Regions from separate parts of the Pantoea sp. X-Soil-OKNW-556 genome, predicted to be linked through region 2. Evidence: predicted binding sites of a transcription regulator. Region 2 holds the regulator's gene; the other holds the start of a gene.
The links. The regulator LexA, encoded in region 2, represses DNA repair genes until DNA is damaged. The targets are predictions, from matches to a motif close to TNCTGTATGTACATACAGNA.
Positions count from the first base shown of each region.

Region 1: a site for LexA is predicted at 1,358-1,377, ahead of sulA (SOS-induced cell division inhibitor SulA). Genes of this name have one in related genera too.

Region 1 covers NZ_AP035990.1:1,565,822-1,569,152, reverse strand. The annotation lists gene yccS (YccS family putative transporter) at 1-567, shown strand, start outside; gene AC6I8T_RS07125 (TfoX/Sxy family DNA transformation protein) at 575-1,174, opposite strand; gene sulA (SOS-induced cell division inhibitor SulA) at 1,398-1,889, shown strand; gene ompA (porin OmpA) at 2,239-3,309, shown strand.
Region 2 covers NZ_AP035990.1:372,203-375,533, reverse strand. The annotation lists gene AC6I8T_RS01655 (CsbD family protein) at 1-165, opposite strand, end outside; gene dinF (MATE family efflux transporter DinF) at 329-1,654, opposite strand; gene lexA (transcriptional repressor LexA) at 1,745-2,359, opposite strand; gene AC6I8T_RS01640 (diacylglycerol kinase) at 2,465-2,833, opposite strand; gene plsB (glycerol-3-phosphate 1-O-acyltransferase PlsB) at 2,959-3,331, shown strand, end outside.

The sequences.
Region 1 (3,331 bases), 1.2 Mb from region 2:
TTAGCCTGGCTTGCTGTCGCTTTCGTTTGGCCAGACTGGCGCTTCCGCCAGTTGCCTGCGGTAGCCGAACGTACGCTCAATGCCAACTGCCGCTACCTTGATGCCATTATGGAGCAATATCATCAGGGCAAGGATAATCGTCTGGCTTATCGTGTTGCGCGGCGAGATGCGCACAATGCCGATGCCGAACTGGCCTCAGTTGTGTCAAATATGAGCAATGAAGCACGTCATCAGCAATCATTACGTGAAAACGCCTTTCGGTTACTTTGTCTGAATCACTCCTTTCTCAGCTATATATCCGCGCTGGGCGCTCATCGGGTCAGGTTAAATGACACCCGACTATTAACGTTGCTGGATGATGCGGTGTGCTTTGTTGATGATGTTTTGCAAATTGAACGCGTCAGCGATGCTGAGGCAACGCAGATGCAGCAGACCCTGCTGCATCGACTGGCGGAAATGAAATCCAGCCCGGAGACGCAAGCTCCGTTAGTTTTGCAGCAGTTGGGATTATTAATTGCGCTGTTACCTGAAATTGCGCGCCTACGCCGCACCCTCGCAGCAGATTGAACCGCTGTTAGCGGAGCGTTTTTTGATACCACGCGCATAACTCCTCCCGGACCTCACGAGGCAATGCCGCCTCGTGATGGCCCGAAATCGCTCCCTCGAGAGCCAGCAGCGTCTTCAGGCCGATATGCTTATTGATGGTGCGAAGTTTCAGCCAACTTTTCTTGGCACCTGTTTCACACAGATGTTTGACCGAGCAGATGCCGACCTTGTGTAGCATCATTTCCATACGCAGGCTGAGATTGGGCAAATCCTTCAGCCGCAGTGAGACATAACGGGTTTGCAACTCCTCACGCGCAGCGTGTAGCGCCCCAGAGGATAGCCGCATTAACTGTTCCGGTTCCTGCCAAAGACGTTTGTCGACTTTGTAATAACTCAGTGTCACCGGTATACCGCGTTTACTGTATATCAGCGGCTCCATCGGGCATTGCGTCGCATAGGTCGTCACCGCTTCACAGGCACGTAGATAAAGTGCATCTTCATTGATAAACGCAAAGACAACCTTTTCCACTGAGAGCGTATAACCACCAAACTGCGTGCGGGATTCAATTTCGCCTAGCGCGGCTAATTGTGCTTTCGATTGTTCGACGATTGGGTGAGATTTTTTCATCCTGATACCTTCCTGAATTCCTTTTACCAGAACTGTCCTAATAAATACTTCATGTATTCATCAGGTTAGAAGATATTGAAAACGTTCCAGCTGTTCAATGAATAAATGCATTCGAGGTGAAAATTTGTCCGATTTTGCGAGACGTTTTCAGAAATTGAGGTTGATCTTTATCCAGGAACTCATTACTGTATATTCATACAGTTCATTACTGAGTGATTAAATTATGCGTACTCAATTCTCTGGCACCGCTGATCGTTCTCACCGTTTTGCGACTTCAGACGTAGCGCAACCTTCTTTGGGTGGCATTACAGAACTTCGCTACAGCGAGCAACCTGGCATGATGCAATTACTGCTGCTGCCGGTGCTAAAACAATTGAGCTTACAATCACGCTGGCAGCTGTGGTTAACACCTGCACATAAGCTGAATCGCCATTGGATGCAACAATCTGGTTTGCCGCTGGAAAAGAGCATGCACATCACTGAATCTGAACGCTACAGTACGGTTGAAAGCATGGTTAAAGCTCTGCGCACCGGTAACTATAGCGTCGTGCTGGCGTGGATCCCTTATGAGCTGAATGATGATGAACGTCGTGAACTCAAACAGGCTGCTGCTGAAGGGGAAGCTTTGGGTTTGGTGATGCGTCCTCAGGGACACGATGGGGTTTTGTGCAGACAACCATCTGCGTCAAAAATTCCCTCAGATTTGTTTCATTAAGTAAAATTAGGATTTTTCTCACGCTGTTTTTTGCGGAAGTTGACGCTAAGCCACTGATTCTTGTCCCGCCAGCTTAGACAATGGCTTAGCCGATTTTTTCATTTCTGATCACGAAGATTATGCCGTGTCAATTGTTAAAATGTGTGTATAAATCCCTGTTTTTTTATCGCCTGGCGTCACATCATACTTGTAACTTTCCAATCTCGTTGTAGACTTTACCTCGCCAGGGTGCTCAATAACCTCCGTTTTTTCGGTAGAGTCATAAGCGAGCGTTTTGACCCGGCGAAGGATTAAACCAAGAGCAAACTATTTTTGCTCATTGCCTATTTGGATGATAACGAGGCGCAAAATGAAAAAGACAGCTATCGCAATTGCAGTGGCACTGGCTGGCTTCGCTACCGTAGCGCAGGCCGCTCCTAAAGATGACACCTGGTATACCGGTGCTAAACTGGGCTGGTCTCAGTATCACGATACTGGTTACTACGGTAACGGTTATGAGAACAACAACGGTCCGACTCACGAAAGTCAGCTGGGCGCAGGTGCATTCCTGGGCTACCAGGCTAACCCGTACCTGGGCTTCGAGCTGGGCTACGACTGGCTGGGCCGTATGCCGAACAAAGGCAGCGTGACTAACGGCGCGTTCAAAGCACAAGGCGTTCAGCTGGCTGCTAAACTGAGCTACCCGATCACTGACGATCTGGACGTGTACACCCGTCTGGGCGGCATGGTATGGCGTGCTGACTCAACTCAGACCAACCCGACTACTGGCCGCATCAGCGACCATGACACCGGCGTTTCTCCGCTGGCTGCTGTTGGTGTTGAATACGCACTGACCAAAAACTGGGCTACTCGTCTGGACTACCAGTGGGTTAACAACATCGGCGACGCAGGCACCGTTGGCGCACGCCCTGACAACAGCATGCTGAGCGTCGGTGTTTCTTACCGTTTCGGTCAGGACGAAGCTGCTGCACCGGTTGTTGCTCCGACTCCGGCCCCAGCTCCGGTTGTTGAAACCAAGCGTTTCACCCTGAAGTCTGACGTTCTGTTCAACTTCAACAAAGCAACCCTGAAGCCGGAAGGTCAGCAGGCTCTGGATCAGCTGTACAGCCAGCTGAGCTCACTGGACCCGAAAGACGGTTCAGTTGTGGTTCTGGGCTTCACCGACCGTATCGGTTCAGAGCAGTACAACCAGAAACTGTCTGAGAAACGTGCTCAATCTGTTGTCGACTACCTGGTTTCTAAAGGTATCCCGTCCAACAAAATCTCTGCACGTGGCATGGGCAAATCTAACCCGGTTACTGGCAACACCTGTGACAGCGTGAAAGGCCGCAACGCCCTGATCGACTGCCTGGCGCCGGACCGTCGCGTTGAAATCGACGTGAAAGGTATCAAAGACGTGGTAACTCAGCCGCAGGCTTAAGTTTTCGCGTAATAAAAACCCC
Region 2 (3,331 bases):
CTCGGCCTGATCTTTTGCGTAGCCGTAGCGTTCCTGAATTTTCCCGACAAGCTGATCGCGTTTCCCTTCAATGACCGTCATATCGTCATCCGTCAGCTTGCCCCATTTTTCTTTCACTTTCCCTTTGAATTGTTTCCAGTTTCCGCTCACTTCGTCTTTGTTCATAACCTTTCTCCATGTTATGTCGAGTGATAGTGGTGGAATACCCAACGCCAGCGGGTAAAACCAACATAAAGCGCTACTCATTCGCGCTGATAAGGATAACTATAGTAGACATTACGGAATGGTTAGCACACTTACGGATTATTCTGTATTCAAAGCATCATAGTTAACTGTTTGCGAACCAGCTGTCATGACGCCAGTGACGACGCCAGACGAACCAGAGCGTTATTCCACGCACGGCCAGAAACACCGTCACCGCCAGCCACAATCCATGATTACCTAACCAGGGAAGCGTCAGTAATGACAGGCCATAACCGAGCGCCGCCAGCGCCATGCTGTTACGCATTTCCCGGCCGCGCGTTGCCCCGATAAACATGCCATCCAACAGGTAGCACCACACGCCCACTAACGGCATCACCACCTGCCATAGCAGATAGCGATCGGCCGCATCGCGTAATGCCTCCAGTGAAGTCAGCAGGGCCACGATATGGGTGCCAAATAACGCATAAATCGCCGCAAACAGCAGCGCGACCAACCCCGCCTGACGGCAGGCAGCATGCCAGATGAGCAATAGCCGGCTGCGATCTTTGGCACCGACGGCTTCACCAGAACACGCTTCAACCGCATAAGCAAAGCCATCCTGTGCATACGCGGTGAAAGTCAGAAACATCAACAGCACCGCATTGACCGCTACCACATCCGGGCCAATACGTGCACCGAGTATCGTCAGGGAAGCAAAGCAGATTTGTAGCAGGAAGGAGCGCAGCATAATGTCGCGATTGAGGCGAAACAGACGAGCAGCATCACCGCGCCAACTCTCCCGCAGCATCGCCAAATCAATTCCGCGCAGCTTCAATACACGCGCCACCATCCATAATCCGACGGCAAGTGTCGTATATTCAGCCAGTGCCGTTGCTGCTGCGGCACCTGCTACGCCCCAATGCAGCCCCAACACAAACGCCAGATCCAACAGGATATTGACCAAATTCCCCACCACCAGTAGCACCACTGGCGCACGCGCATATTGCACCCCCAACAACCAACCGAGGATGACCAGGTTTGCCAGCGTGGCGGGAGCGCTCAGCCAGCGAATCTGAATGAACAATTGCGCCTGCTGTTGGACCTCCTGGCTGCCACCCATCAGCACCGCTGCCAGATTACTGACTGGCGTGCGCAGCAAAATAAACAGCACACCGGCCACCAGGGCAATGAGTAAAGGCTGGGTAAGCGCCCGAGCCAGTGCCTTTTTGTTGCCAGCACCAAATGCCTGAGCAGTCAGCCCGGTGGTGCTCATACGTAAAAACAGCAGCAACATAAAGATGAAACTGGTCGCCGTGGTGCCAACCGCCACACCGCCGAGATAAATGGGACTATCGAGATGACCAATGACGGCGGTATCAACCACGCCAAGTAGCGGAACAGTGATATTGGAGAGAATCATAGGCAGCGCCAGCCGCCAGAGTGCTTTGTCAGAGGAGGAAAACAGCTGCATCAGCACGTCCCGGTTTGCTGCACTACCGTCTTGTCAGAGAATAAAACCACGGCAGCACAGAAGGCTGCCGTAGCAGGGGGAATCAAGGTATCAGAGCCACTCGCCGTTACGCACAATGCCTACCGCCAGCCCTTCTACCGTCAGGGATTGTTCGCGGGTATCGACAACAATCGGCTGGAAGTCGCTGTTTTCCGGCAGCAGTTGCACAATTGCGCCCTGCTTTTTCCAGCGCTTCACCGTGACTTCGTCATCGATACGTGCGACGACAACCTGGCCGTTACGCACTTCCTGTGTTTTGTGTACCGCCAGCAGATCGCCATCCATAATGCCGATATCTTTCATCGACATGCCGCTGACACGCAGCAGGAAATCAGCGCTGGGTTTGAACAGGTTAGCATCGACCTGGTAGTGCGCTTCAATGTGCTCCTGCGCCAGCAAAGGTTCACCCGCAGCGACACGGCCAACCAATGGCAGCCCCTCACTGGCTTCTTCTTCCATCAATAAACGAATGCCGCGCGAAGCGCCGGAAACGATCTCAATAACGCCTTTACGCGCTAATGCTTTCAGGTGTTCTTCTGCCGCATTAGGTGAGCGGAAGCCCAGCTGCGAAGCAATTTCCGCACGCGTTGGCGGCATGCCCGTCTGGTTAATATGGTCGCGAATCAGATCATAGACCTGTTGCTGCCTGCTGGTTAACGCTTTCATCCCGCCCCCTGGTTGTTTATACAGTCGCTGTGAGTATATACAGGTATTGGTGAAATGGAAACCAAAACTGAGGGAAAAATCAGCGAGTTGATGAATCCGGAATCCTTATCGCAAATGTGACCAAAGCAGCGCGATCCAGACAAACAGCGCCAGTAAAATAGCCAGCAACACGGCGGCCGATCCCATGTCTTTCGCGCGTCCAGCCAGCGGATGGCGTTCCTGACCAATGCGGTCGACCACGGCTTCAATGGCGCTATTCAGGATCTCAACAATGACCACCAGCACTACGGAACCAATCATGAGTACGCGGGAAATCGCATCAACATCCAGCCAGCACGCCACTATAATTGCCACTAATGCGGCAATAGCTTCCTGGCGAAACGCTGCTTCATGTGTCCAGGCAGCGCGCAATCCCTGCCAGGAATAACCGGCTGCTTTCACTATCCTGAGAAAACCGGTGACGTTATTTGCCATGTCGTTGAACCCTTTACTCGTTTTGACGTCAATGTCTGGGCAGCCGGAGTGGTGCAGCCACAGATTTTCGCGGCGCATTCTGGTATGCTTGCCGCGCTTTGCTAACAAGAGGCTTGAAGTTGTCTATGTCAGGTTGGCGTAAACTTTATTATAAATTATTGAATTTACCACTCTCCATTTTGGTAAAGAGTAAGGCCATTCCCGCCGATCCCGTGTCCGAGCATGGACTGGATCCGACGCGGCCTATCCTGTATGTACTGCCTTATGATTCCAAGGCCGATCTCCTCACACTGCGTTCGCAGTGTCTGAAACACGATCTGCCCGATCCGCTCGCACCGCTGGAAATTGACGGCTCATTGCTGCCGCGACATGTGTTTATCCACGATGGACCGCGTGTTTTCCCGTATTTCGTGCCGAATCTGGAGTCCGTAAAGCTGTTCCATGACTACCTTGATCTGCACCGCAGCAACCCGGAACTGGATGTACAGATGCTGCCAG